3 regions of the Streptomyces sp. NPDC032161 genome follow, and region 1 is predicted to be linked to each of the others. Evidence: riboswitches for the same ligand, from Rfam matches in the RefSeq annotation. Region 1 holds a riboswitch; each other region holds the start of a gene.
What was found. Region 1 has a riboswitch for thiamine pyrophosphate ahead of thiO (glycine oxidase ThiO). Riboswitches for the same ligand answer to the same signal wherever they lie in the genome.
Positions count from the first base shown of each region.

Region 2: linked by a shared signal. The riboswitch ahead of thiC (phosphomethylpyrimidine synthase ThiC) and the one ahead of thiO (glycine oxidase ThiO) in region 1 are both predicted to bind thiamine pyrophosphate.
Region 3: linked by a shared signal. The riboswitch ahead of AB0E67_RS00375 (thiamine ABC transporter substrate-binding protein) and the one ahead of thiO (glycine oxidase ThiO) in region 1 are both predicted to bind thiamine pyrophosphate.

Region 1 is NZ_JBEZVN010000002.1:362,968-372,883, reverse strand. It holds gene AB0E67_RS07450 ((2Fe-2S)-binding protein) at 175-471, shown strand; gene bfr (bacterioferritin) at 685-1,209, opposite strand; gene AB0E67_RS07440 (sulfite oxidase-like oxidoreductase) at 1,402-2,034, shown strand; gene AB0E67_RS07435 (DUF4396 domain-containing protein) at 2,067-2,720, opposite strand; gene AB0E67_RS07430 (deoxyribonuclease IV) at 2,819-3,676, opposite strand; gene pknB (Stk1 family PASTA domain-containing Ser/Thr kinase) at 3,683-5,611, opposite strand; gene AB0E67_RS07420 (thiazole synthase) at 5,738-6,532, opposite strand; gene thiS (sulfur carrier protein ThiS) at 6,535-6,819, opposite strand; gene thiO (glycine oxidase ThiO) at 6,816-8,021, opposite strand; TPP riboswitch at 8,019-8,132, opposite strand; gene AB0E67_RS07405 (hypothetical protein) at 8,205-8,549, shown strand; gene AB0E67_RS07400 (FAD-dependent oxidoreductase) at 8,659-9,840, shown strand.
Region 2 is NZ_JBEZVN010000038.1:18,194-28,109, forward strand. It holds gene AB0E67_RS31830 (helix-turn-helix domain-containing protein) at 1-162, shown strand, start outside; gene AB0E67_RS31835 (SsgA family sporulation/cell division regulator) at 264-701, shown strand; gene AB0E67_RS31840 (YibE/F family protein) at 821-2,152, opposite strand; TPP riboswitch at 2,227-2,360, shown strand; gene thiC (phosphomethylpyrimidine synthase ThiC) at 2,353-4,167, shown strand; partial or broken gene AB0E67_RS31850 (IS1182 family transposase) at 4,305-5,986, shown strand; gene AB0E67_RS31855 (GNAT family protein) at 6,141-6,782, shown strand; gene AB0E67_RS31860 (hypothetical protein) at 6,906-7,724, opposite strand; gene AB0E67_RS31865 (metallophosphoesterase) at 7,919-8,977, opposite strand; gene AB0E67_RS31870 (LacI family DNA-binding transcriptional regulator) at 9,150-9,916, opposite strand, start outside.
Region 3 is NZ_JBEZVN010000001.1:94,283-104,198, reverse strand. It holds gene rpsB (30S ribosomal protein S2) at 95-970, shown strand; gene tsf (translation elongation factor Ts) at 1,070-1,906, shown strand; gene pyrH (UMP kinase) at 2,067-2,843, shown strand; gene frr (ribosome recycling factor) at 3,024-3,581, shown strand; gene AB0E67_RS00385 (phosphatidate cytidylyltransferase) at 3,581-4,666, shown strand; gene rlmN (23S rRNA (adenine(2503)-C(2))-methyltransferase RlmN) at 4,807-5,913, shown strand; TPP riboswitch at 6,156-6,273, shown strand; gene AB0E67_RS00375 (thiamine ABC transporter substrate-binding protein) at 6,347-7,477, shown strand; gene AB0E67_RS00370 (iron ABC transporter permease) at 7,618-9,231, shown strand; gene AB0E67_RS00365 (ABC transporter ATP-binding protein) at 9,254-9,916, shown strand, end outside.

The DNA of each region.
Region 1 (9,916 bases):
GCGTCACCGCAGGTGACAGGCGTACGACTGTGGGGCACGGATCGCTGTGATCCGTGCCCCACAGGGCTTTCGAAGGTTCCGGGCACCTTGCGCACGGGGTAAGGTTAGGTTTGCCTCACCGGGTAGGGGGACGGTCTGGCAGTCAAGGACCGAACCCGTCGGGAGGTGAACCGCATGTACGTCTGCTCGTGCTTCGGCGTTACGGAGCAGCAGGTCAAGGAGCATGCGGAAGCCGGAGCCTGCACCCCCCGGAAGATCGCCTCCGTCTGCAAGGCGGGCACGGACTGCGGCGGCTGCGTCCGCGCCATCCAGGCCGTCCTGGGTCGCGGCAGCTGCCCGCGCCGTGAGCTGCTCGAGCGGAAGCGGACGCCCGGCGCCGACTCCGACGCCACCGGGGGCGATGCCGACGCCCTCGCCCCGGTGGTCGCCCCGGGTGCCGTACGGCCTGCCCGGCTCCCCGAGGCGGCCTGACCCCTTTCGCCCGGCTCCGGCGCTTTCGGAGCGCGGCCAGGGTGTGCATCGAGGGTGCCGTCCGGCCCGCGACGCCTGGCACGGCGCCTCGCCACGTTGTCGGGATCGTCCACGTACGCCCCCGCAGGAGGGCGACCCTTCGCCTTGCGACGCACCGCACCGGACGCCGCGGGCCCCGCCCTTCGGGCGACGGCGCCGATTCCGAAATGCGCCCTAGTGCCCTCCGTACCCCTTGAGGCCCGTCTCGCCGCTGTGTCCCTCGTCGTGCGGCTGCTCGATCTGCTGCGCGATGTAGAGCGGTTCGCCGAGCTTCTCGACGAGCTCCAACTGGGCTTCGAGGTAGTCGACATGGTGCTCCTCGTCGGCGAGGATCGCCTCGAAGATGTTCGCCGACGTGATGTCGTCCTTCCCGCGCATCAGGTCGATCCCGCGCCGCAGGCGGTCGATCGCCTCCACCTCGATCTGGAGGTCGGCCTGGAACATCTCGGTGACGGTCTGCCCCACCCTCACGTGGAACAGTCGCTGGTAGTTGGGCAGTCCGTCGAGGTAGAGGATCCGGTGCGTGAGGATCTCGGCGTGCCGCATCTCGTCGAACGACTCGGCGCGGGTGTACTTCGCGAGCTTCAGCCAGCCGGCGTGCTCCTGCATCTTGGAATGAAGGAAGTACTGGTTGATCGCGGTCAGTTCGGCGGTCAGCTGCTCGTTCAGGAACTCAAGGACCTCGGGATCGCCCTGCATCGGAGGCTCCTTCCGGCCGGTGGGTGCCGGCCAATACCGGTGAATGACAGTGAATGCCAACGAATACGGCAAGTTGGCCGAATCCTCGCACCGTGCTCGTTGATCGTCCAGTAAGTACACGCTTAGTGGGATTTGCCGGAATTATCTACACCCTGGTCGGAACCACCCCTGTCTGTCTGTCACCATGGAGGCATGGGTCAGCCGGAAAGCCGGGAAAACCGCGCGTCAGAGCAGTCGGAGCTTCCGCCGGGACAGCGACTCCAGCGCGGCTGGCCGGTCACCCACTACGGGCCGGTGCCCAAGTTCAAGCCGGACCGCTGGGAGTTCCGCGTCTTCGGCGCCACCGCGGACGGCGCGAAGCACTGCTGGAACCATCAGGAGTTCTCGGCGCTGCCGTACTCCTCGGTCGTCGCCGACCTGCACTGCGTCACGAAATACAGCATGCTCGGCGCCGAATGGGGCGGGGTCCTCGCCCGTACGGTTCTGGAACTCGCGCCGCCCGCGCCGAACGTCACGCACGTGATGGTCTGGGCCGAGTACGGCTTCAGCTCGAACCTGAGGCTCTCCGACTTCGCCTCGGACCGAACGATCTTCGCCACCCACAAGGGCGGTGAGCTGCTCACCGCCGAGCACGGCTTCCCGCTCCGGCTCATCGTGCCGCACCTCTACGCCTGGAAGGGGCCCAAGTGGGTCCGCGGCGTCGAGTACATGACGGCGGACCGCCGCGGCTTCTGGGAGGAGCGCGGCTACCACAACATCGGCGACCCGTGGCGCGAGCAGCGCTACTCCTACCAGGAAGAGCCCGGGGACGGCCCCGAGCTCTGACCCGATGGGCGACGGACGCGCCCGGTCCGCCGTCAGTGGTGGTACTGGTGCACCACCGCGTGGCCCTTGCCCCGGCCGATCATCCACTTGTTGACCGGCGTGGTGGCGACGAAGGCCACGGCGAGCGAGAGCGCGAGCGCCCCCCAGAACAGCGCGTCGGAGAGCGTCGCGTCCATGGCGCCCGGCCACAGCGCGATCACGCCGTTGTCGATCAGCTCCATCACCGCGATCGAGAGCGTGTCCGCTGCGAGGGCGACCCGGAGGGCGGTGCGGAAGTCGACACCGGCCTTGCGGATGGAGCGCAGCGTCAGCGTGTAGCCGAAGAAGAAGGCCAGGACGATCGCGAGCACCATCGTCCGCATGTTGCCCCAGCCGAGCGCGGTGCCGATCACCATGCCGAGGATCTCGCCGATGGCGCATCCGGTGAGGCAGTGCAGGGTGGCCCGGGCCGCCATGGCCCAGCCGACCTTTCCGGGAGCGTGGCTGCCGTGACCGGTGTGGCCGCCGTGACCGGCGTGGCTCCCGTGGTCGGCATGGCCTTCGTGGCCGACATGGTCATGGTGACCGGTGTGGTCTTCATGGCTGATGTGGCCCGAGTGGCTGGTGTGGGCGCCGTGGGCGGCCTGATCCGAGTGCTCGGCGTGCGGGTCGTGCCCGTGCTGCCCGCTCTTCGTGTCGTGCTGCATGGCGATCCCCCAATGCCGGATGACGGCTCCTTCGACAGCAGGAACCGTATACCCCCGTGGGGTATTCCCGATGGGGAATCCGAGGAAGGGTACGAGGACTACTCCTGGTCGCGCAGCCCCTTCAGCCGGGCCACGTCCGCCGCGTGGCCGTCCTTTCCGCCCGGTGTCTCGATGATCAACGGCACGCCCGCGGTGGCCGGATGGGAGAACAGCTCCCGGAACGGCTCCTCGCCGATGTGCCCGGCGCCGATGTTCGCGTGCCGGTCCTTGTGGGCTCCCGCTGCCTCCTTGGAGTCATTGGCGTGGATCAGTTTCAGCCGGCCCGCACCGACGGTCTCGACCAGCAGGTCCAGGGTCTGCCGCATGCCCTCCGGACCCGACAGGTCGTGGCCCGCCGCGTGGACGTGGCACGTGTCGAGGCACACGCCGAGCCTGGGGTGGGAGTCGAGCGCCTCGAAGTACGGGCCGAAGTCCCAGGTCCGTGAGCAGAGCGAGGACCCCTGACCGGCCGTGGACTCCAGCAGCAGGTACGGGTCGTCGTCGTGCGTCAGTTCGTCCAGCAGCGGCCGCAGGTGCGCACGCACCTGGGCGAGGGCCCGTTCGCGCGGCCGGCCGCCGGTCGCCGACCCGGTGTGCACCACGACGCCCAGCGCGCCGATCTCGCGGGCCCGGCGCAGCGAATGGCGCAGCGAGTCCACCGACCTCTCCACGGTGGCCTCGGTGTGCGAGCCGAAGTTGATCAGATACGGGGCGTGGACGTACGCCGGTACGGACGCGGTGGCGCACTCGGCGCGGAACCGCTCGTCCTCGGCGGGGTTGCCCGCGGGCGTCGCCCAGCCGCGCGGATTGGCGACGAAGACCTGCACCGCCTCCGCCCCCATCTCCCGGGCGTAGGGCAGGCCGACCTTGGCGAGACCGCCGGCCACGGGGACGTGACCGCCGACTGGGTTGCGCATGTGGATCTAGAGCCCCTTGGTCCTGATGGTGATGGTGCTGCCCTCGGGGGCCCGTTCGCCGCCCTCGACGGACTGGCTCGCGATCGTGTCGCTGAAGGAGAGGAAGGGGCGGTCGACCTTCACGTCGAACCCCGCGCCCTCCAGTTCGCGCTTGGCGGCGTCGACGTCCTTCCCGGTGACGTCCGGGACGGTGATCATCCGCGGCCCCTTGGAGACCGTGAGCGTGATGGTGTCGCCCTCGGCGACCCGGGCGCCCTGTGCCGGTGACTGGCGGGCGATGTCGCCGGAGACCTCGGGAGCGTTGATCCGGCCGGGCAGCACGCGGGCCTTCAGCCCGTACTCGTCCAGCGCGTCCGTGGCGTCCTTGACGGACAGGCCCGTGACGTCGGGGACGTCGACCGGGGCGCCCTTGCTCACGACGAGGGCGACCGCGGAGTCCGGATGCCGCTCGGTGCCCACCTCGGGGTCGGTCCGGATCACGTCGCCCCGGCCCGTGTCGTCGCTGAACTCCTTGGTGACCATGCCGGGCTCCAGCCCGGCCTTCTTCAGCTCGCGCCGGGCCTCGGCGACGGCGAGGCCGTGGACGTCGGGCACCTTCACGATCTCGGGGCCGCTCGAGACGATCAGCCGCACCCCGTCGTTCCTGCGGATGCGGGCGCCGGACGCGGGGTCGCTGTCGACGACCTTGCCGCGTGCCACGGTGTCGCTGTAGGCCCGCTCGACGCCCTTGAGGTCCAGACCGGAGTCCGAGAGCCGTTCCCGGGCGGTCTGCTCGGTCTGGCCGAGCAGCGAGGGCACCCGTGTGAACTGGCCGGAGTTGATGTACCAGACACCCGTGCCGATGCCCAGGGTCAGCAGGACGGCGAGTACCGCGGTCATGACGGAGCGCCGCGGGGCCCGGACGCCTCCCCAGGAGCGCGGTGCTCGCGGCGCGCTCCCGGAGGGCTCCCGCGGCGGCATCTCCAGCCGGCTGGTGCGATGGGTGACTCCCCGGTCGTCCGGGAGCAGCCGCGGGATCACGCTCGTGCGGTCCTCGGTGGCGTCGCGCTCCCCGGCGCGGGCCTGCGGCGGTACGGCGTCCAGCTGGGCGTCGGTGAGTGCGGAACGGGCCTCGCGGGTCTCGGCGAGCAGGGCCACCGCGTCGGACGGGCGGACCTGGGGGTTGCGCGCGGTCGCGCTCGCCACCAGGTCGTCGAGCGCGACCGGGAGGTCCGGGACGAGGGCCGACGGAGGCGGGACGTCCTCGTTGAGATGCTGGTAGATGACCTGGGCCGGGGTGTCCCCGACGTACGGCTTGGCGCCGGTCAGCATCTCGTACAGGACCACACCACAGGCGTACACGTCGGTACGGGTGTCCGCCGTGCCGTGTTCGATCTGCTCGGGGGCGAGGTACGAGACGGTCCCGAGCACCGATCCGGTGGTGCTGGTGACGGACCCCACCGCCCGCACCAGACCGAAGTCGGCGACCTTGACCCGGCCGTCGTCCCCTATCAGGACGTTCTCCGGCTTCATGTCGCGGTGCACGAAGCCCGCCCGGTGCGCGGCGCCGAGCGCGGCGAGCACCGGCTCCAGGATGTCCAGCGCGGCCCTCGGCTGGAGGGCGCCGCGGTCGCGCAGCACGTCGCGCAGCGTGCAGCCCGGGACGTACTCCATCGCGAGGTAGACGTACTGGCCCTGGGCGCCCTGGTCGAAGACCCCGACCACATTCGGGTGCGCGAGCCGGGCCACGGACTTGGCCTCGCGTATGAACCGCTCCACGAAGGACGCGTCGGTGGCGAGTGCCGGGTGCATCACCTTGAGAGCGAGCACCCGGTCGAGCCGGGTGTCCACGGCCCGGTAGACCGTGGCCATGCCACCCACGGCGATGCGGGCATCGACGCGGTAGCGGCCGTCGAGCAGCTGCCCGACGAGCGGGTCCTGGAGGGTCGTATCCACGGATGCGAGTCTACGAGCCGCGGCGGACACGTCCGACGGCCCGGACGGCCCCGGGGCCGAACCGCAGCCGAGCCGTGACGGCGACACGCTCCGCCCGGTGCCCGCCGGGACGTCCGGCCGCCCCGGTCAGAAGGCCGGGCGCTCGGGGTCCAGCACCGCGCGCCCCGCCACCGGCGACGACGCCTCGGCGAAGTGCCGGCGCGGGATCCGGCCCGCCCGGTACGCCAGCCGTCCGCCCGCCACCGCGTGCCGCATCGCGGCGGCCATCAGCTCGGGCTCCTGGGCCCGGGTCACGGCGGAGGCCAGCATCACCGCCGCGCACCCCAGCTCCATCGCCAGCGCCGCGTCCGAGGCGGTCCCGGCGCCCGCGTCGAGGATCACCGGCACCCGCGCCTGCTCGACGATCAGCTGGAAGTTGTGCGGATTGCGGATGCCGAGACCGGAGCCGATGGGGGAGCCGAGCGGCATCACCGCCGCGCAGCCCACGTCCTGGAGGCGGCGGGCCAGCACCGGGTCGTCGTTGGTGTACGGCAGCACGGTGAAACCGTCGTCCACCAGGGTCTCCGCGGCGTCCAGCAGCTCGACCGGGTCGGGCAGCAGGGTCCGCTCGTCGGCCACCACCTCCAGCTTGACCCAGTCGGTGCCGAGGGCCTCGCGGGCCAGCCGGGCGGTCAGCACGGCCTCGCCCGCGGTGAAGCAGCCCGCCGTGTTCGGCAGGACGCGGATGGAGAGCCGTCGCAGGACGGAGAGCACCGAGCCCTGCACGGCCGGGTCGAGGCGGCGCATCGCGACGGTGGTCAGCTCGGTGCCGGAGGCGACGAGGGAGCGTTCCAGCACATCGAGGCTGGGCGCCCCGCCCGTGCCCATGATCAGCCGGGAGCCGAACGTGGTGTCCCCGAGGGCGAAGAGGTCGTCGGACACGGTCAGCCTCCCTGGACCGCGGTCAGGATCTCGACCCGGTCCCCGTCGCGCAGCGCCGTGGCGGACCACTGCCCGCGCGGCACGACGCTCTCGTTGACGGCCGCCGCGACACCGGAGCGGGCCGAGGTCAGCCCGGCGACCAGCGCGTCCAGGGCGGTGCCCGCGGCGAGGAGCCGGACCTCCCCGTTCACGGACACGGACACGGAGGCGGGGGAGGGGGAGGGGACGGGCGCGGAGTCGGCGAGGGGCACGGAACCGGAAGCGGGGGAGGGCGCGGGCTCGGTCATGCGGGCTGCTCCTGACGTACGGAGTCGACGGCGGGCGAGAAGCGGTACGGGGTGAAGGGGCGGGCCACCTCGGGCAGCTCTCCGTCGGCCAGCGACGCCGCCATGACGTCTCCGGTGACGGGCGTGAGCAGCACCCCGTTGCGATGGTGGCCGGTCGCGAGATGGAGGCCGGGCAGCGCGGTGGGGCCCAGCAGCGGGGCGTTGTCGGGGGAGCCGGGGCGCAGACCGGCCCGGGTCTCGACGAGCGGCAGCTCCGTGATGCCGGGCACCAGCTCGTGGGCGTCCCGCAGCAGCTCGTAGACGCCGCCCGCGGTGACGGTGGTGTCCCAGCCCATCTCCTCGCTGGTGGCGCCGACGACCAGTTCGCCGTTCTCGCGCGGTACGAGATAGAGGGGGCCGCCCCGGACCACGGCCCGGACCGTCCGGGAGAGGAAGGGCGCGTACCGGGCGGGCACGGTCAGCCGCAGCACCTGCCCCTTCACCGGCCGGACCGGTGGCGCGACCGCGTCCGGCAGGCCCGGCAGCCGGCCGCTGAGACTCCCCGCGGCGAGCACGACCTGGTCGGCGGCCAGCTCCGGGCCCCCGGCGAGCACGATTCCAGTGGCCCGGTCGCGCACCACCGTCAGACGCTCCGCCCGGGCCCGGTGGAAGACCACCCCGGCCCGCTCGCACGCGGTCAGCAGCGCGGCGGCCAGCCGGCGCGGATCGATCTGGTGATCGCCGTCGACCCGCAGCCCGCCGCGCACGCCCGGCGCGAGCATCGGCTCCAGGCGGCGGCACTCGCGGCCCGTCAGCCACTCCGACTCCAGGCCCGAACGCCGTTGCAGGGCGTGCAGCTCCCGCAGATGGGCCCGGTCGTCGGAGTCCAGCGCGACGGCGAGCGTGCCACAGGCGCGAAAGCCCGTGTCCCGGCCGCTCGCCTCCTCCAGCTCCGCCACGAACGCCGGGTAGCGGGCGGCCGAGGCGAGATTCAGCCCCAGCAACAGCTCCTCGCCGTAGTGGAGTTCGGTGACGGCGGCCAGCATCCCGGCGGCCACGCGGGCGGCCCCGCCGCCCGGATCGGGATCGGCGACCGCGGTGCGCAGTCCGCGCTGCGCGGTCCGCCAGGCGGTCACCAGGCCGATGATTCCGCCCCCGACGACGAGGACGTCGTACGGCCCCCCGTCCCGGGCGCACCGGCCCTCGTGATGAGAAGAACGCATGGGCGTCCAGCCCCTCCCTTCGCCGGCATGACCCGGATCAGGTTCGTACGGTCGGAGGCCGCTCCAGCCTCCCTCTCAGCCCGCTGCGTCCGGGCTCCCGCGAGTGTCTTACCGTGGCCACCCTAAACCCCGCCCGCCGGACCCGGGTGAGGGACCGCCGGACCCAGGCAAGGGAGCAGCGCCATGGCCCGTTCGCTCGACGGACTCGTCCTCTCGCCGGTCGCCGACCAGGCGCCCGGTCAGGTCGGCACCCGCACCCGCTTCACGTACCACGAGGAGGGCGGCCGGATCTGGGCCGAGTACGCGGGCGGCGACGTGGTACGCGGCCATCTCGTCGGCACCCGCGCCGGTGACGTCCTCGACTTCCGGTACGTGCAGCTCAAGCAGGACGGAACGACGTCCTGCGGCCACTGCGTCTCCACCGTCGTCGATCTCCCGGACGGCCGGGTCCGGCTGGAGGAGCGGTGGGAATGGGAGTCGCAGGAGGGCAGCGGCACCAGCACCGTGGAGCAACTCCCCCTGCCATGACGTTCTGTCAGGTGTTTATGGTGTACAGGTGAGCGATCAGCAGCAGTCGCAGCAGTCGGAGCGCCCGGAACCGGGCGCGGAGCGCCGCGTCGTCGTCGTCGGCGCGGGCATGGCCGGTGTGCAGACGGCCGTGGCCCTGCGGGAACAGGGCTTCACCGGCCCCGTCACGATGATCGGCGCCGAACCCCACCAGCCCTACGACCGGCCCCCGTTGTCGAAGGCGGTGCTGCTCGGCAAGGCCGAGGACTCCGCCTTCGACATCGACTTCGAGGCGCTGGCCATCGAGCTCGCACTCGGCCTCGACGTCACCGGACTGCGGGCCGCGGCGCACGAACTGGACACCCCGTCCGGTCCCGTCCCCTACGACGTGCTGGTGATCGCGACCGGCGCCGAACCGATCGTCCTGCCCGGCACCGAGGGTGTCCCCGGCGTCCACCTGCTGCGCACCCTCGACGACGCGGCCCGGCTGCGGCCCGTCCTCGACGAGCGGCACGACGTGGTGGTCGTCGGCGCGGGCTGGATCGGCGCCGAGTTCGCCACCGCGGCCCGCGCCGCCGGCTGCGCGGTCACCGTCCTGGAGGCCGCCGACCAGCCGCTCGCCGGCGCGCTGCCCGCCGAGGTCGCCGCCCCGATGGCCGCCTGGTACGCCGAGAGCGGCACCGAGCTCCTCACCGGCGCCCGGGTCGACCACGTCGAACCGAGCCGGGTGGTCCTCGCGGACGGCCGCGCGATCCCGGCCGGGGCCGTCGTCGTCGGCATCGGCGCCCGCCCCGCCACCGGCTGGCTGGCCGGCTCGGGCATCGCGCTCGGCCCCGACGGCTCGGTGACCGCCGACGCCGCGCTGCGCACCTCGCTGCCCGACGTGTACGCGGTCGGCGACTGCGCCTCGTTCCCGTCCGCCCGCTACGGCGAACGCCTGCTCGTCCACCACTGGGACAACGCGCTCCAGGGCCCCCGGACCGTGGCCGCCGACATCGTCGCGGCGGCGGGCGGGGACCACCCGGTGCCGCCCGCCTACGACCCCGTCCCGTACTTCTGGTCCGAGCAGTTCGACCGGTTCGTGCAGTACGCGGGCCACCACGCGGGCGCCGACACCCTGTTGTGGCGCGGCGACGCCGCCGGCCCCGCCTGGTCGGTGTGCTGGCTGCGCGACGGCGTCCTGGTGGCGGTCCTCGCCGTGGGCCGCCCCCGCGACCTGGCGCAGGGCCGCAGGCTCATCGAGGCGGGCACCCGCATCGACCCGGCGCGGGCCGCCGATCCCTCCGTGCCCCTGAAGTCGACGGCCCTCTGACACCCGTACTCCGCGGCCGCCGACCCTCCGACGGCGTACCGGCACCGCCCGTACGGTCGGCCCGGCTACCGACTGT
Region 2 (9,916 bases), on a different contig from region 1:
ACGGTCTGCGCGGCCATCCCGATCAGCGCCGGCTTCACCGCCGCCGCTATGGCGATTTCAGTACCCCTGGAACAGGAACACCGATTGCTCCCCGCAGTCGAACAGCTACGTGGTGAAGTGTCCAACCTCTTGCGTTCATTCGTGTTCTCTATCAGTATCTGAAAAATCACTCCTTGTGATCTGCTATCGCGTGCACCACGATGGCGTCAATAGGGCCATGGGGGATCATTCCTGGCCAGATTCATCTACTGCGGGGTTGAACGATGCGCGAGTCGGTTCAAGCTGAGGTCATGATGAGCTTTCTCGTCTCCGAGGAGCTCTCTTTCCGGATCCCGGTGGAGCTCCGGTACGAAGTGTGTGATCCGTATGCGATTCGGATGACCTTCCATCTGCCCGGTGACGCCCCCGTCACCTGGGCATTCGGCCGTGAGTTGCTGCTCGACGGCCTCAACAGCCCCAGTGGCGACGGCGATGTGCACATCGGGCCCACGGATCCCGAGGGGCTTTCCGATGTACACATCCGCCTTCAGGTGGGCGCCGACCGTGCCCTCTTCCGGGCTGGTTCGGCGCCGCTCGTGGCTTTTCTCGACCGGACCGACAAGCTCGTGCCGCTCGGACAGGAGCGCACGCTGGGTGACTTCGAGGGAAACCTGGAGGAGGCCCTGGGTCGGATCCTCGCCGAGGAGCAGAACGCCGGCTGAAGGAAACGGTGTCGCCGACCGGTGCCCGCCGGTCGAACACGGCATCCGCCGAATGGGTGAATCGCTCTCCGTATTCAGGACCGCTCCTCGTCTGTCGGCCGATGTCCGTTCCGGGGTGCTCATGGCTTCGTCCTGCGACGGCGGCCCTTCCCGGCCCGTACGGGTGCTGAAGCTCCGGCTTCCGCGCCGAGCCCTGTACGGTCCGCGGAGACCACCAGCGCGGCGAGCACCGTTGTCACCGGCACCGATGCGACCAGCCCGATCGAACCGACCAGCGTCCGTACGATCTCCTCCGCCACCAGCTCGCTGTTGGCCACCGTGCCCACGCTGCTCCTGGCGATCGAGAACAGCAGCAGCAACGGCAGCGCGGCGCCCGCGTAGGCGAGCACCAGCGTATTGACGACCGAGGCGATGTGATCGCGCCCGATCCTGATCCCCGCCCGGTAGAGCCCCCGCACGCCCATCGTCGGGTTCGCCTGGTGCAGTTCCCAGACGGCCGACGTCTGGGTGACCGTCACGTCGTCGAGCACCCCGAGCGAACCGATGATGACGCCGGCCAGCAGCAGGCCGCTCATGTCGATGCGCGGATACAGGCCGTGGATGAGGCCGGTGCTGTCGTCGGTGTTGCCGGTCAGGCTCGCCCAGCCGATGAACAGCGAGCCGAGCAGCCCGATCAGCAGCAGCGAGATCAGTGTGCCCACCACCGCGACCGAGGTGCGGGCGGTGAGCCCATGGCACATGTAGAGCGCGATCAGCATGATGGCACTGGACCCGACCACCGCCACGATCAGCGGATTCGAGCCCTGAAGGATGGCCGGGAGGATGAACAGGGTCAGCACGGCGAACGACACGGCGAGCGCGACCAGCGCCATCACCCCGCGCATCCTTCCCACCGCGACCACGACCAGGGCGAAGATCCCGGCCAGCAGCGCCATCGGGAACTTCCGGTTCACATCGGTCACCGAGTACTGCAGGTCGTGGGGCGCGTCCGGGGCGTACGCCACGACCACGCCCTGCCCCTCGCGCAGCTGACGTGGTGCGTCGGGCTGGACGATCTCCACGAACCGCCGGCCCTTGTCGTGACCGGTCGTCACCTCGACCGTGGCCTTCGCGCACAGCCCGGTGCGGCCCGCCGACTGCGGAGCGGTCTCGCCGCCGACCGGCATCTGGGAGGCGTTCACCTCCTTGCAGTCCACCGTGTCGACGTTCACCACCTTCCCCTGCTGGGTCTGCCGGTCGAAGCCGACACCGGTTCGTTCGTGCGGTGGCGCACCGCCCGGCCAGAGCGCCGCCAGTCCGGCGAGGACCGCGGCGGCGAACGGGATCAGTACGGCCGCGATGACCTTCCGCAGATGTCTGGAGACGGGCGCGGCGGGGCCGTGGGCGTGCGTATGGCCGTGTGTGTGGCCGTGGTGGGGACTCGGCGGTTCGGGAACGCTAGGGAGGGACATCACCGGGCGATCATCGCAAGGAGGCATGGGACCCTCTGTTCATTCCGCCGGACGGGGCGCTAGCGTGGAGGAACCTTTGCACACGCGGGAGCTCGGAGCACCGGGCTGAGAGGGCGCTGATATCCGTACGTCCGTACGGGATGAGCTGCGCCGACCGCCGAACCTGTTACCGGGTAATGCCGGCGTAGGGAGTAGGTCTCATGACCACATCGGACGCACGCACGCCTGCCTCCAACCAGAGCGACGAGGCCGGGAAGTCCATCGGCTGGCACAAGGGATACGTCCAGGGCTCGCGCCCCGACATCCGTGTGCCGGTCCGTCAGGTGCACCTCACCAACGGCAAGGACGTGACGCTGTACGACACGTCGGGGCCGTACACCGACCCCACCGTCGAGACCGACGTCCGTCGCGGGCTCGCGCCGCTGCGGGAGAACTGGATCATCGCGCGCGGCGACACCGAGGAGTACCCGGGCCGGCCCGTCCGACCCGAGGACGACGGGCTCAAGCACACCTCGCCGAGAACGGGGTCTCCCCTGCTCGAGCGAAGCCGAGAGCTTGGGGAAGGGCTGCGCAATCTCGACGCAGTCTTCCCCGGTCGGCCCCGGCTGCCGCGCCGCAGCCGGGACGGCCGGCCCGTGACCCAGCTCGCGTACGCCCGCCGGGGCGAGATCACCCCGGAGATGGAGTACGTGGCGATCCGGGAGAACGTCGAGCCGGAGGTGGTGCGGGAGGAGATCGCCGCGGGCCGCGCCGTGCTGCCGGCCAACGTCAACCACCCCGAGACCGAGCCGATGATCATCGGGAAGCGGTTCCTGGTGAAGGTCAATGCCAACATCGGCAACTCCGCGGTGACGTCCTCCATCGAGGAGGAGGTGGAGAAGATGACGTGGGCGACGCGGTGGGGCGCCGACACGGTCATGGACCTTTCCACCGGCCGCAACATTCACACCACCCGTGAGTGGGTTCTGCGCAACTCGCCCGTGCCGATCGGCACCGTGCCCCTCTACCAGGCCCTCGAAAAGGTCGACGGCAAGGCCGAGGAGTTGACCTGGGAGATCTACCGGGACACCGTCGTCGAACAGGCCGAGCAGGGCGTCGACTACATGACGGTGCACGCCGGCGTACGCCTGCCGTACGTTCCGCTGACCGCCCGCCGCAAGACCGGCATCGTCTCGCGAGGCGGCTCGATCATGGCGGCGTGGTGTCTCGCCCACCACAAGGAGTCGTTCCTCTACGAGAACTTCGAGGAGCTCTGCGAACTCCTCGCCTCCTACGACGTGACGTACTCGCTCGGCGACGGGCTGCGCCCCGGCTCGATCTCGGACGCCAACGACGAGGCGCAGTTCGCCGAGCTGCGCACGCTCGGGGAGCTGAACACGATCGCCAAGCGGTACGGCGTCCAGACCATGATCGAGGGGCCGGGCCATGTCCCGATGCACAAGATCAAGGAGAACATCGACCTCCAGCAGGAGATCTGCGAAGAGGCTCCCTTCTACACGCTCGGCCCGCTGACCACCGATGTCGCTCCGGCGTACGACCACATCACCTCGGGTATCGGCGCGGCGATGATCGCCTGGTGGGGCACGGCGATGCTCTGTTACGTGACGCCCAAGGAGCACCTCGGGCTGCCGAACCGGGACGACGTGAAGACCGGCGTGATCACGTACAAGATCGCGGCCCACGCCGCGGATCTCGCCAAGGGGCATCCGGGGGCGCAGGACTGGGACGACGCGCTCTCCGACGCCCGGTTCGAGTTCCGTTGGGAGGACCAGTTCAATCTGGCGCTCGATCCGGTCACGGCACGGGAGTTCCACGACGAGACGCTGCCGGCGGAGCCGGCGAAGACGGCGCACTTCTGCTCGATGTGCGGCCCGAAGTTCTGCTCGATGAAGATCTCTCAGGACATCCGGCGTGAACACGGGGTGTCACAGGCGGAGATCGAGGCGGGGATGTCGGAGAAGTCGAAGGAGTTCGCGGCGGCGGGCCACCGCGTCTACCTGCCCGTCGCGGACTGAGACGAGAGCCGACCGAGGCGACAAGGGGGGCGGACCGCAGGGGACGCTGTTGGTTTGTTCGGTCCCGCGCGTGACGTCGGTCTTCACGATCCGGTTGTGGTCGTGGAGACCGACGTTGTTGTGTGGGGTGGGTGTCGATGTCGATGCAGCCGAAGGGGCCGGGGGAGATTCCGGCGGAGACGGTGCGGGTCGCCCGGGCAGCGTTCCCGAAGGGAAGCCTGGCGATCCGGGCCCGGGACGAGTTGGGGCCGATGTTCCGCGATGAGGACTTCGCGGATCTGTTCGCCTCACGTGGCCGGCCTGCCTGGTCACCTGCGGGGCCGGCGCTGGTGTCGGTGCTCCGGTTCGTGGAGGGGCTGACCGACCGCCAGGCCGCGGAGGCGGTGCGTGCGCGGATCGACTTCACGTACGCGCTCGGGCTTGACCTCGCTGATCCCGGCTTCGACTTTTCGGTGCTGTCGGAGTTCAGGGGCCGGCTGGCCGGGGCCGTTGGCGGGCGCCGGGTCATGGACGGGGTGCTGGTCGCGGCACGGGAGAAGGGGCCGCTCAAGAGCGCGGGCCGGGCCCGGACCGATTCCTCGCATGTGCTGTCGTCGGCGCGTGAGCCGTGCTGGCTGGAGCAGGTGGCCGAGACGCTGCGGGCGGCATTGAACGCGCTCGCGCAGGCCGCTCCGGAGTGGCTGTCCGGGATCGCGGAGCCGGACTGGTTCCGCCACTACGCCACCAGGGCCGAGGACTCCCGGTTCCCCAAGGCCCGCGCGAAGCGGGACGAGGCGGGAGCCCGGATCGGCCGGGACGGGACACGCCTGCTGGAAGCGGTCTTCGCCGCCGATACCCCTGCGGCGCTGCGTGCACTGGACGAGGTGGAGATCCTGCGCCGGATCTGGGTGCAGAGTTTCCACCGGGTGGACGGTGAGGTGATGCGCAGGGGCCCAAAAGACCGGCCGCCGGGCGCGATGCGCCTGGTCGGCCCCTATTGACCCGGAAGCCCGTGTCGGCGTCAAACGGGACACCATGTGGAACGGATACAAGGTCCACCTCACTGAGACCTGCGGCGAGGACGGCGTTGCGCACCTGGTCACGAACGACCACGGTGGCGACCGTCGTGGACAACGCGATGAACGAGGAGATCCACGCCTGCCTCGCCGCCCGGGACCGCCTGCCCGCCGGGCACTGGGCGGACGCCGGATATCCCACCGCCGCCCGCATCCTTGCCGCTCGGGCCGAGTACGGCGTCGAACTGCACGGGCCGCTGGCCGACAATACGTCGCACCAGGCCAAAGGCGCCTTCGGGCTCGACGCGTTCACCATCGACTGGAAGCACCGGCAGGTGTCCTGCCCGAACGGCGTCACTACCACGCACTGGTATCCCCGCCTCGATTCCAACGGCGTGCCGGCCATCCGCGTCAGGTTCCCTGCCAGCCGCTGCCGCCCCTGCCCCGACCTGCGGAAGTGCGTCAGCTCGGCCACCGGCCGCCAGCACGAACTCATGCTGCGGCAACAGCAGGCCGAGCACGAGGCCATCCGGCACATCCACGCTGAACAGCAGACCGATGCGTGGAAGGAGCGCTACAAGATCCGTGCCGGTGTCGAGAGCACCATCTCCCAGGCCGCCGGACACTGCGGCCTGCGCAGATCCCGCTACCGGGGCCTGGCAAAGACCAGTCCCCAGCACCAGCTCACCGGCGCAGCGATCAACCTCGCCCGCATCGACGCCCATCTCACCGGCACACCACGAGCCCGCACCCGCACCAGCCAATTCACGCGACTTTGCCCCGACGAACTGACGCCCGCCGGGGCAAAGCAGGGACCGAATTAGCCAACGGCGTCCGCAGGGTTCCGCCCCCTGTCGCCTCGCTCGCCCCGGCCCGTGCCCGGTTCGCCCCCGGGCTCCTCACCGGCCACGCGGAAGCCGCGCCCCCCGGGGCGGAAATCGGATGAACGCGACGGCCGGGTCTCCGTAGCATCCGTGCATGAGCGGCATGACAGGACAGAGGACGGACACCACGCAGGCGCGGGACGCAGTGGACACGACGGACGCGGTGCGGGTGGTGGAAGCGGACCGGCAGCCGTGCTGGCGCGGACGGGACGTCGCCTTCGTCGCCGTCGAGACCGAGGACGCCGAGCTGCTGCAGGAGTGGCGGTGCGATCCGGCGGCCGCCCATGAGATGGGGGTCTGGCCGCGTTCGCTCGCCTCGCTGCGCGAGCACATCGAGCGCGATCAGGAGGACCAGGACCGGGACGACTTCCTCGTCGTGCTCGCCGACGGCACCCCCGTGGGCCACGCGGCCCTCACCGACCAGAACTACGCCAACGGCACCGCCGATGTCGAGCTGCTGCTGTCCCCGCGGCACCGCGGTCGCGGATACGGCACGCGGGCTCTGGACGCGCTGACGGACCTGGCGTTCGGGGAGCTTCCCCTGTACCGTCTCCGGGCCATCACCCACGCGGACAACGCGGCCGCGCTCGCCGTCCTCGACAGGTCGGGGTTCATCCGGGAGGGGGTGAGCCGGTCGGCGTGCCTGCACCGGGGGCGGCGGTACGACGTCGCGGTGTTCTCGCTGCTCCGTCCCGAGTGGGAGGGGCAGGCGCGCCCGAGGTCCTGGGACCTGTGATCGGGCGCGGCTCGTCCGCGTCCTTGGCCGCGGCCCGGATCAGGGGCCCCGGGCGGGGTGGAGGGGGTGTGCGCGGCCCGCGTGACCGGGCTCCGGGGGGAGGGGGCGCGTGCGGCGGCGCCGTCATTCCACGTCGTGCTCGGGGGCGCCGAAGTCGGGGCTGGTGAAGTCCGGGCTGGTGAAGGTCGGCCGGGGGCCCGCGGCCGGGCCCTCGTCCGGGCCGGAGAAGTCGGGGCGGCTGTAGCCGACTTTCGGGATGCGGTTCGGCGAGCGCTGCGGTGTGCGTGCGGTGGACGCGGCCTCGGGGTCGTCGAGGGCGTCGCGCAGGAACGGCAGGATGCCGCGTTCCAGCAGCGCGTGCCGCCAGGCTTCCCGGGCCCGCGCCACGTCCTCCGGCAGTTCGATCTCGTCGCGCACGGCGTTCTCCGAAGCGGAGCCGTTGCGCAGCGCGGTGATCAGCAGTCCGACCGCGGCGACCAGGATGGCGGCGGCCATGACCACGGCGAAGAACCAGCCCGCGGTGACCAGGGTCGAGGCGAAGGCGGGCGGCGGACTGAGCAGCTTCAGCAGATAGCCGACCAGCAGGAATATGAACGCGGCGGTGCCGGCGAGCACGGGCGCGAGGACCGTGACGACCGCTCCCGCACCGGCGCCCGACCGGCCCGGACGGTCCGTGTCCGACCCGGCGAGCGGGTCCTCCCCGTCGGCCGTGCCGCGCAGTTCCTCACGGGCCCGCACGTAGTGGTCGTACTCGGTGGCCGCCGTCGCCGTGATCATGTCCGTGGCGGCCAGCGCCATGGTGCGCAGCTGTACGGCGTTGAGCCGTTCACCGACCGCGGCCAGATCCGGCCGTCGATGGGCGTGGCGCAGTGCGTCGTCGAGGATCCGCTCGTACTCGGGGCGGTCCTCGGTCAGCAGGTGCGGAGCGCTTCTCATGTGCATCCCCCGATGCTCCGTCGGGCCCGACAGCCCGTCTTTGCCGGGCAGTTGGGCGGAAACGGAGGAGAGCCTGCTACGGATACGCCGATGGTAGAGCGCCCACGGCACGCGGTGACAGGGGGTTTCCGGAAATAGGCCCGGTGCTCGGCCCGGTGCTCGGCGTGGTCAGGTCGTGGAAGCGTCTTCCCGTAAAACCGTCAGTCATGCAGGGGGAGTTGGACGACCAGCAGCTTTCCGGCCATGGTCACTCCGCCGTCCATGGCGATGGCGAGCCCGTCGGCGTACACGTGCGGGCCTTCGACCACGGGACCCGAGCTGTCCTCTCCGACCTCCGACCCGACCTCGCCGAGGAGGTAGGGAATGGGGCTGTGACCATGGACGATGCGCTGTCCGCCGTAGGCGGCCATCAGTTCCCGCACGGCCTGCGGTCCCGCGTCGTCACGGAAGGCGAACCGCTTGGTGAACTTGCGGAAGAGGTCCCAGCACTCGTCGGCGTCGTTGCGCGTGAGAATGGCGTGCACCGTGTCGTTGACGTCCTCGATGGTGCTGCCGTAGTCGAGGTACGCCGTCGTGTCGGAGTGCATCAGCAGATGCCCGTCCTCCTCGACGATCGCGTCGAGGCGGGACATCCACTGGAGGTGGACGTCCTGGAGCCGCTCCATGTCGTTCTTCTGACCGCCGTTGAGCAGCCAGGCGGCCTGGAAGGTGGCGGTGCCCGCGCCCGAGTTCACCGGCGTGTCGCCGAACCGTTTGGCGCCGATGAGCAACAGCTCGTGATTTCCCATCAACGCCTTGCAGTACCCGCCCGCGGCGGCGGCCTCGGCGGAGAGGCGCATCACGAGGTCGATGACGCCGATGCCGTCCGGACCGCGGTCGGTGAAGTCGCCGAGGAACCAGAGCCGGGTGTTGCCCGCGGCCCACCTGCCGTCGGAGTCGATGAGGCCCTGCTCGGCGAGAGCGGCGACCAGCTCGTCCAGGTAGCCGTGGACGTCGCCGACGACGTAGAGCGGCCCGAGTCCCGGCTCGCGGGCCGGCCAGGGCTCCGGCACGGCCCGCACCTGGACGGTGTCGCCGCGGTTGATCACCGGGAGGTCGCGTTCGGTGGGCGTGTACCCGTCCGGCAGCGCGTCCCCGGGCAGGGCGCTGCCCGGATGCGGGGACGCGGGCGGTACCGGGGTCTGCGCGTAGGGCGGTACGCGGAAGTCGCGCAACGTCGCAGTCCGCACCACGGGTTCCTGACCGGCCCCCTGTGTCATCGACCCCTCCACCACCGTCGCGCCGCCGTACACCTGACGGGCCTGCTGGTCGGGGCGGTCCGCGGTGTCGTGCGCCCATCATAGGAATGCGAATCGTGCTGTGTGACGCACCAGGGGTGGTGAATCCCGGAGCATGTCAGGCTCACCGGCCGTTTGGTCCGAATTCGTCTGTTCAATCCCTGGCGGGGGAGCGCGGCGCGCTGACCGTGGTGCGGGGCGGACGGCGTTGCGAGGACGTCCGGACGATGAGCTCCGTCGGTATGACCTGCTCCACCGGGCCGCCGTGATCCACGCCCTCGATGGCGTCGATGAGGAGCTGGACGACCGCCGTGCCGATTCTGCGCGGTTTGAGCGAGAGGGTGGTGATGGGCGGCTCGGTCGTCGCGTACACGGTGGACTCGCTGCAGCAGACCAGCAGCAGGTCCTCGGGGACGCGCAGCCCGTATCTGCGGGCGGCCGCCAGGAGGTCGGTGCCGTTGGGGTCGAAGAGCCCGTAGACGGCGTCGGGACGGTCCGGGCGGGCGAGCAGCCGGTCCGCGGCGACCGCGCCCGCGCACGGGTCGTGGGCGGGGTAGGACTCGTACACCGGGTCCTGGCCCACGCGCTCGCACCAGCGCAGGTACGCGGAGGTGGAGAGGCGGGTGTACGTGTCGGTCGTGGTGCCGGTGAGCAGGCCGATGCGTCGGGCCCCGGCGGAGGCGAGGTGGTCGAGGAGGTCGAGCACGGCGGCGCCGTGGTCGTTGTCGACCCAGGCGGTGACCGGGAGGGCGCCGGCCGGGCGTCCGTCCGACACGACGGGCAGCCCTTGTCGTACGAGCTCCGTGACGACCGGGTCCTGGTCGGAGGGGTCGATGACGACGGTGCCGTCGAGGGCGACGTTCGACCAGACGTCGTGGCGCGAGGTGGCGGGCAGGATGACGAGGGCGTAGCCGCGGGCGA
Region 3 (9,916 bases), on a different contig from region 1:
CGCTCCTCGGTCCTTCGTGGCACGGCGCGTCGGGGCGTCAGGCGCGACAGCAATCCTGCGGTCGCGACAACCGAGTACCCCAAGGAGTACGGCCATGGCCGTCGTCACGATGCGGGAGCTGCTGGAGAGCGGCGTCCACTTCGGTCACCAGACCCGTCGTTGGAACCCGAAGATGAAGCGCTTCATCTTCACCGAGCGCAACGGCATCTACATCATCGACCTGCTCCAGTCGCTGTCGTACATCGACCGCGCCTACGAGTTCGTCAAGGAGACCGTCGCCCACGGCGGCTCCATCATGTTCGTCGGTACCAAGAAGCAGGCCCAGGAGGCCATCGCCGAGCAGGCGACGCGCGTCGGTATGCCGTACGTCAACCAGCGTTGGCTCGGTGGCATGCTCACCAACTTCTCCACCGTCTACAAGCGCCTCCAGCGCCTGAAGGAGCTGGAGCTCATCGACTTCGAGGACGTGGCCGCCTCCGGTCTCACCAAGAAGGAGCTCCTGGTCCTCTCGCGCGAGAAGGCCAAGCTGGAGAAGACCCTCGGTGGTATCCGCGAGATGCAGAAGGTGCCGAGCGCCGTCTGGATCGTCGACACCAAGAAGGAGCACATCGCCGTCGGCGAGGCTCGCAAGCTCAACATCCCGGTCGTCGCGATCCTCGACACCAACTGCGACCCCGACGAGGTCGACTACAAGATTCCGGGCAACGACGACGCGATCCGCTCCGTCACCCTGCTCACCCGCGTGATCGCCGACGCCGTCGCCGAGGGCCTCATCGCCCGCTCCGGTGCCGCCACCGGTGACTCGAAGCCGGGCGAGAAGGCCGCCGGTGAGCCGCTCGCCGAGTGGGAGCGCGACCTGCTCGAGGGCGACAAGAAGGCCGACGCCGAGGTCCAGTCCTCCGCCGAGACCGAGAAGGCCGCGGACGCCGACAAGGCCGAAGCCCCGGCCGCGGACGCCGAGCAGGCCTGACACCCGTCACGGCTGATGACGGCGGGGGCCGGTGCCACGAGCACCGCCCCCGCCGTTCACCCGTAGATCTTTCAGACTTCGAGAGAGAAACACAGACTCATGGCGAACTACACCGCCGCTGACGTCAAGAAGCTCCGCGAGCTGACCGGCGCCGGCATGATGGACTGCAAGAAGGCGCTGGACGAGGCCGAGGGCAACGTCGAGAAGGCCGTCGAGGCGCTCCGTATCAAGGGCCAGAAGGGCGTCGCCAAGCGCGAGGGCCGTTCCGCCGAGAACGGTGCCGTCGTCTCCCTCATCTCCGAGGACAAGACCTCCGGCGTCCTGCTCGAGCTGAAGTGCGAGACGGACTTCGTCGCCAAGGGCGAGAAGTTCCAGAGCGTCGCCAACACGCTCGCCGCGCACGTCGCCGCAACCTCCCCGGCCGACCTGGCCGCGCTGCTCGCCTCCGAGATCGAGGCCGGCAAGACCGTCCAGGCGTACGTCGACGAGGCCAACGCCAACCTCGGCGAGAAGATCGTCCTGGACCGCTTCGCGCAGTTCACCGGCGGTTACGTGGCCGCGTACATGCACCGCACCATGCCCGACCTCCCGCCGCAGGTCGGCGTCCTGGTCGAGCTGGACAAGGAGAACGCCGAGGTCGCCAAGGACGTCGCGCAGCACATCGCCGCCTTCGCCCCGAAGTACCTCAGCCGCGAGGACGTCCCGGCCGAGACGGTCGAGAACGAGCGCCGTGTCGCCGAGGCCACCTCCCGCGAGGAGGGCAAGCCCGAGGCCGCTCTCCCGAAGATCGTCGAGGGGCGGGTCAACGGCTTCTTCAAGGAGGTCGTCGCTCTGGAGCAGGCGTTCGCCAAGGACAACAAGAAGTCGGTCCAGAAGGTTCTGGACGAGGCCGGTGTCACCCTGAAGCGCTTCTCGCGCATCAAGGTCGGCATCTGAGTTCGTCCGCGAACAACGGTGGATCCCTCAGGGGGTCCGGTGCAGTCGTCGGCCGCACCCATGCCGTATGACCGCAGATCTGACGAGGAGGCCATTGCCGCTGAGGGACACCAGACCCACCGGCAATGGCCTTCTTGGTATGTGCACGAGGAGAATCTCCATGAACAAGGGCGCGGACGCCGCCAAAGGCGACCACAAGCGCGATGACGACAAGGTACCCGGGCGCTTCATGCTGAAGCTGTCCGGAGAGGCGTTCGCCGGCGGCGGGGGACTCGGTGTCGACCCCGACGTCGTACACGCCATCGCCAGGGAAATCGCGGCGGTCGTCCGTGACGGCGCACAGATCGCGGTCGTGATCGGCGGCGGGAACTTCTTCCGCGGCGCCGAACTCCAGCAGCGCGGCATGGACCGGGCCCGGTCCGACTACATGGGCATGCTCGGCACGGTCATGAACTGTCTGGCGCTCCAGGACTTCCTGGAGAAGGAGGGCATCGACTCCCGCGTCCAGACGGCCATCACCATGGGTCAGGTCGCGGAGCCGTACATTCCGCTGCGCGCCGTGCGGCACCTGGAGAAGGGTCGCGTCGTCATCTTCGGCGCGGGCATGGGCATGCCGTACTTCTCCACCGACACCACCGCCGCCCAGCGGGCCCTGGAGATCGGCGCCCAGGCCCTGCTGATGGGCAAGAACGGTGTGGACGGGGTCTACGACTCCGACCCGAAGAGCAACCCCGACGCGGTGAAGTTCGACGCGCTCGAATACGGCGAGGTGCTCGCGCGCGATCTCAAGGTCGCCGACGCCACCGCCATCACGCTCTGCCGTGACAACGAGCTGCCGATCCTCGTCTTCGAGCTGACGGCCACGGGCAATATCGCCCGCGCGGTCAAGGGTGAGAAGATCGGCACGCTCGTGAGTGACCAGGGCACCCGGGCCTGAGGACCGGGAAACGTCCCCGGGAAGCCGCGGGCAGGGTCCGGGACCCGCGGGGAAAGCCCCGGCACGGCGCCCCGGAGGATGGACAACGGCCTGCCGGTCGGACACCGTGCAGGTGAGGACGCGACGCAGATCCGCGGGCCCGAGCACGCCGGGCCCACTCAAGACACGCAGGAGCACGTGGTGATCGAAGAAACCCTCCTCGAGGCCGAGGAGAAGATGGAGAAGGCCGTCGTCGTCGCGAAAGAGGACTTCGCCGCGATCCGGACCGGCCGCGCCCACCCGGCGATGTTCAACAAGATCGTCGCCGACTACTACGGTGCGCTGACCCCGATCAACCAGCTCGCCTCGTTCTCGGTGCCCGAGCCCCGCATGGCCGTCGTGACGCCGTTCGACAAGAGCGCGCTGCGCAACATCGAGCAGGCCATCCGCGACTCGGACCTCGGCGTCAACCCGAGCAACGACGGCAATATCATCCGGGTGACCTTCCCGGAGCTCACCGAGGAGCGCCGCCGCGACTACATCAAGGTCGCGAGGACCAAGGCCGAGGACTCCCGCATCTCCATCCGGGCCGTGCGCCGCAAGGCCAAGGAAGCGCTCGACAAGCTGGTCAAGGACAAGGAGACCGGCGAGGACGAGGTGCGTCGCGCCGAGAAGGAGCTCGACGACACCACCGCGAAGTACGTCGCACAGGTCGACGAGCTGCTCAAGCACAAGGAAGCCGAGCTGCTCGAAGTCTGATGAACGACTCTTCCTGGGGCGCCACGCCGGGAGCCGGTCCGTGGGCTGCGCCCGAGATGCGTGCTGCCCCGGCGGGTCCCGCGCACGATGTGCATGACGCCCAGCAGACTCGGCCCATGCCCATCGTGCCGGACGCCCCTGACACAGGTGGAGACGCTGACGACCGTGACGACCGGGAGCAGGGGGGCGCACGCCCGAACGGCGGCCCCCTGTTCCGTGACGAGAAGCCGCAGGAGCCCATGCCCACCGCGCCACCGTCCCCGCAGAAGAAACGTGCGGGCCGCGATCTGCGAGCCGCCATAGGGGTCGGGGTGGGGCTCGGTGCCGTCATCGTCGCCTCGCTGTTCGTCGTGAAGGCCGTCTTCGTCGGGGTGATCGTCGTCGCCGTCGTCGTGGGCCTGTGGGAGCTCACCTCACGGCTGTCGGAGCGCAAGGGCATCAACGCGCCGCTCGTGCCGCTGGCGGTCGGCGGTGCGGCGATGGTGGTGGCCGGGTACATGAAGGGCGCCGAGGGCGCCTGGGTGGCCGTGGCACTGACCGCGCTCGCGGTTCTCGTCTGGCGGATGGCCCAGCCTCCGGAGGGCTACCTCAAGGACGTCACGGCCGGTGTGTTCGCCGCGTTCTACGTGCCGTTCCTCGCCACGTTCGTCGCCATGCTCCTGACCGCGGACGACGGACCGCAGCGGGTGCTCACCTTCCTGCTGCTGACCGTGGTCAGCGACACAGGGGCGTACGCCGTCGGCTGGCGCTTCGGCAAGCACAAGCTCGCGCCGCGCATCAGCCCCGGGAAGACCCGCGAGGGCCTCTTCGGGGCCGTCGCCTTCGCGATGGTCGCGGGTGCCCTGTGCATGCAGTTCCTGATCGACGGCGGTGCCTGGTGGCAGGGGCTGCTGCTGGGGCTCGCGGTCGCGGTCAGCGCCACCCTCGGCGACCTGGGCGAGTCGATGATCAAGCGGGACCTCGGCATCAAGGACATGGGCACGCTGCTGCCGGGACACGGCGGGATTATGGACCGGCTGGACTCGCTGCTGCCGACCGCTCCGGTGGTCTGGCTGCTGCTGGTGCTGTTCGTCGGCTCCGGCTGAGAGCACCCGGCAGGCTGTGAGCCCGCGGGACGGTCCGCCCGTCCCGACCTGGGCGTTCTCAGACGAGGGCCCGCTGCCCACGGGACGTTGTCCACAGGGCGGCGGGCCCTCGTCGTCGCGTCTGCGACACTGGACGGACCATGCCTAAGCCCGGAGAACTCACTTTCGTCGCACCCCGCGGAGCCAAGAAGCCGCCGCGGCATCTCGCCGACCTCACGCCCGCCGAGCGCAAGGAGGCGGTCGCCGCGATCGGCGAGAAGCCGTTCCGCGCCCAGCAGCTCTCGCAGCACTACTTCGCGCGGTACGCGCACGACCCGGCCGAGTGGACCAACATCCCGGCCGCCTCGCGGGAGAAGCTCGCCGAGGCGATGTTCCCCGAGCTGATGTCGGTGGTCCGCCACATCAGCTGCGACGACGACACCACCCGCAAGACGCTGTGGAAGCTGCACGACGGGACGCTCGTCGAGTCCGTCCTGATGCGTTACCCGGAGCGGGTGACGATGTGCATCTCCTCGCAGGCGGGCTGCGGGATGAACTGCCCGTTCTGCGCCACCGGGCAGGCCGGTCTGGACCGCAATCTGTCGACCGCGGAGATCGTCCACCAGATCGTGGACGGCATGCGGGCGCTGCGCGACGGGGAGGTGCCCGGAGGACCGGCGCGGCTCTCCAACATCGTCTTCATGGGCATGGGCGAGCCGCTGGCCAACTACAACCGCGTGGTCGGCGCGATCCGCCGGCTGACCGATCCGGAGCCGGACGGGCTGGGGCTCTCACAGCGCGGGATCACCGTTTCCACCGTGGGGCTGGTGCCCGCGATGCTGCGCTTCGCCGACGAGGGCTTCAAGTGCCGTCTCGCCGTCTCGCTGCACGCGCCGGACGACGAGCTGCGCGACACCCTCGTCCCGGTGAACACCCGGTGGAAGGTGCGCGAGGTGCTGGACGCCGCGTGGGAGTACGCGGAGAAGTCCGGCCGCCGCGTCTCCATCGAGTACGCGCTGATCCGGGACATCAACGACCAGGCGTGGCGGGGCGACCTGCTCGGCCGGCTGCTCAAGGGCAAGCGGGTGCACGTCAACCTGATCCCGCTGAACCCGACGCCCGGCTCCAAGTGGACCGCCTCCCGGCCCGAGGACGAGAAGGCGTTCGTCGAGGCCATCGCGGCGCACGGGGTGCCGGTGACCGTACGGGACACCCGGGGCCAGGAGATCGACGGGGCCTGCGGACAGCTGGCGGCGGCCGAGCGCTGACGCAGGCGTTCTCCGGGTCCGTGGGATGCCGAGGCCGAAGTCCGCCGGGCCCGCGAGCGCTGAGAGCGGCCCGCCGGTTCCACGGGAGCGGCGGGCCCGGCGCTCGCCGGGGCCGCGGTGGTCCGGCAGGAATCCGGAGCGGACGGGGCGTCAAGGGCTGCGGGCCTCCGGCGTCGACCGGACGACGAGGCCCCGGCGGCCCGGCCGCGCGGTCCGTGTAACCTGGTCCGGAAATCAACTTCATATTCCGACAGGGGAGCGCCACAGCGCTGAGAGTGCGGCACCGGGGGACCGGTCGTCCGCAGACCCTCTGAACCTCGCCCGGGTCATTCCGGGTAGGAAGTTCGGTCATCAACTCATGCTGTTGCGCCCTGCCCGCGTCTCGCGGGTGGGGCCGCGTCTCTTCCTGGCCAAAACCCAGGAGGAATCCATCATGACCACCACGCGCAGGACCACGGGAACCACGCGCGGGTCCGTACGTCTCACGGCCACGGCCGTCGTGGCCGCGCTCGGCATCACGGCACTGGCCGGGTGCGGGAGTTCCGACACGTCGTCCTCCGGCTCCGGCGGCACTAAGGGCACCGATCCGAAGACCGTGACGCTCGTCAGCCACGACTCCTTCAACGCGTCCGATGCGGTGCTGAAGGAGTTCACCGCGGAGACCGGCTACACCGTCAAGGTCCTCAAGAGCGGCGACGCGGGCGTCGCGCTCAACCAGGAGATCCTGACCAAGGGCTCACCGCGCGGAGACGTGTTCTTCGGCGTCGACAACACGCTGCTCTCCCGCGCCCTGGACAGCGGCCTGTTCACGCCGTACGAGGCGAAGGGCATCGACCGGGTCGCGGCCGCCACCCGGCTGGACGCCGAGCACCGGGTCACGCCGGTCGACACCGGCGACGTCTGCGTGAACTACGACAAGAAGTACTTCGCCGACAAGAAGCTCGCCCCGCCGCGGACCTTCGACGACCTGGCGAAGCCCGCGTACAAGAACCTCCTGGTCACCGAGAACGCGGCGACCTCGTCGCCCGGCCTCGGCTTCCTCCTCGGCACCGTCGCCGCCTACGGCGAGAAGGGCTACCAGGACTACTGGAAGAAGCTGAAGGACAACGGCGTCAAGGTCGTCGACGGCTGGGAGCAGGCGTACAACGAGGAGTTCTCCGGCTCCGCGGGCGGCAGGAAGGCCAAGGCCGACCGTCCGCTCGTCGTCTCGTACGCCTCCAGCCCGCCCGTCGAGGTGCTGTACGCGAAGCCGCAGCCGACCGAGGCCCCGACCGGGGTCGCCACCGGGACCTGCTTCCGGCAGATCGAGTTCGCGGGCCTGCTGGACGGCGCCGGGAACGAGGCGGGCGGCAAGGCACTGCTGGACTTCCTGATCGGCAAGAAGTTCCAGGAGGACATGCCGCTCAACATGTTCGTGAACCCGGTCGTGTCGGACGCGAAACTGCCGGAGCTGTTCACGAAGTTCGGAGAGACCGTCGAGAAGCCGACGACCGTCGCCCCCGACCTGATCGCCAAGAACCGTGAGCAGTGGGTCCAGTCGTGGTCCTCGCTCGTCGTGAAGTAGCCGGGACCGCCGCACAGGGGACGGGCACGGCGGCGAAGGGCGCGGACATCACGGGTCCGCGCCCGCGCGCCGGGCGTACGACGGACGCGGTGCGGACGGCGGCCCGGCGCCTGGGTGCGGGCGCGGTGCGGCCCTCCCTGATGGCCGTGCCCCTCGCGTTCTTCGCGGTGTTCTTCGCCTACCCCGTCGTCGCGATCGTCGGCCGGGGGCTGAAGGCGGACGGAGTGTGGCAGTTCGGCCGGATCGGTGAGGTGCTGGCCCGGCCGGAGATCCGTGACGTCCTGTGGTTCACCACCTGGCAGGCGCTCGCCTCGACCGCGCTGACGCTGCTCGTCGCGCTGCCCGGCGCGTACGTCTTCGCCCGCCTCGACTTCCCCGGAAAGCAATTGCTGCGGGCGGTGGTCACCGTGCCGTTCGTCCTGCCGACCGTCGTCGTCGGGACGGCTTTCCTGGCGATGCTGGGTCGCGGCGGGTTCCTCGACGAACTCTGGGGGGTGCGCCTCGACACCACGGTGTGGGCGATTCTCCTGGCTCATGTCTTCTTCAACTACGCGGTGGTCGTACGGACCGTCGGCGGTCTGTGGGCGCAGCTCGACCCGCGGCAGGAGGAGGCCGCCCGGGTGCTGGGCGCCGGACGGTTCGCGGCCTGGCGGCGGGTCACGCTGCCGGCCCTCGCGCCCGCCGTTGCCGCCGCCGCGCTGATGGTCTTCCTCTTCACCTTCACCTCCTTCGGCGTCGTGCAGATCCTCGGCGGCCCCGGGTACGCCACGCTGGAGGTGGAGATCTACCGGCAGACCGCCCAGCTCCTCGCCCTTCCGACGGCCGCCGTGCTGACGCTGACGCAGTTCGCCACCGTGGGCGCGATCCTCGCCGCGCACGCCTGGACCGTACGGCGCAGGGAGACCGCGCTGAGGCTGGTCGATCCGGAACGGACCGCCCGCAGGCCGCGCGGGGCCGGGCAGTGGGCGCTGCTCGGCGCGGTGCTGCTGACCGTGCTGGTGCTGATCCTGCTGCCCCTCGCGGTGCTGGTGGAACGCTCGCTGGACACCCCGGACGGCCACGGCCTCGACTTCTACCGTGCCCTGGGGTCCGTGGACGCGGGCGGCGGCACCTTCCTGGTCGCGCCGCTCGAAGCGATCGGGAACTCCGTGGCGTACGCGCTGGTCGCGACCGTGATCGCGCTGGTCGTCGGCGGGTTGGCCGCCGCGGCGCTGACCCGGCGCGCGGGGCGGCTCGTGCGCGGTTTCGACGCGCTGCTGATGCTGCCGCTCGGGGTGTCGGCGGTCACCGTCGGCTTCGGCTTCCTGATCACCCTGGACAAGCCGCCACTGGACCTGCGCACGTCATGGATCCTGGTGCCGCTCGCCCAGGCGCTGGTCGGCGTGCCCTTCGTCGTACGGACCATGCTGCCGGTGCTGCGCGCGGTGGACGGCCGGCTCCGGGAGGCGGCCGCGGTGCTCGGGGCGTCGCCGCTGCGGGCCTGGCGGGAGGTCGATCTCCCGCTGGTACGGCGGGCGTTGCTGGTCGCGGCCGGTTTCGCGTTCGCCGTGTCGCTCGGCGAGTTCGGTGCGACGGTGTTCATCGCGCGGCCCGACCGGCCGACGCTGCCGGTCGCGGTGGCCCGGCTGCTGGGCCGGGCCGGTGAGCTCAACTACGGCCAGGCGATGGCGCTCAGCACCGTTCTGATGGTGGTCTGCGCGGTCTCGCTGCTGCTGCTCGAACGTATTCGCACGGACCGGTCCGGCGAGTTCTAGGGATGTCCGGGGAGTTCTGACGATGCTGACACTGGAATCGGCCACGGTCCGCTTCGGTGAGCGGACCGCGCTCGACCGGGTGGACCTGGAGGTCGACGAGCACGAGATCGTCTGTGTGCTGGGACCGAGCGGCAGCGGCAAGTCGACCCTGCTGCGGGTGGTCGCCGGGCTCCAGAGGACGGACGGCGGCAGGGTGCTGCTGGACGGGGCGGACCAGGCGGGGGTGCCGGTGCACCGGCGGGGCCTCGGCCTGATGTTCCAGGACCACCAGCTCTTCCCGCACCGGGACGTCGGCGCCAACGTCGCGTTCGGGCTGCGGATGCGCGGGGTGTCCCGGCGCGATCAGGAGCGCCGGGTCGGCGAACTCCTCGACCTGGTGGGCCTGCCGGGCGCCCAGCGGCGCGCCGTCGCCGCGCTGTCCGGAGGCGAGCAGCAACGGGTCGCCCTCGCGCGGGCGCTCGCCCCGCGTCCCAAGCTGCTGATGCTGGACGAGCCGCTCGGCCAGCTCGACCGCGGTCTGCGCGAACGCCTCGTGGCCGAACTGCGCACGCTCTTCGGCCGGTTGGGCACGACGGTGCTGGCCGTCACGCACGACCAGGGCGAGGCGTTCGCGCTGGCCGACCGGGTGGTGGTGATGCGGGACGGGCACATCGCCCAGACGGGCACTCCGCTGGAGGTGTGGCAG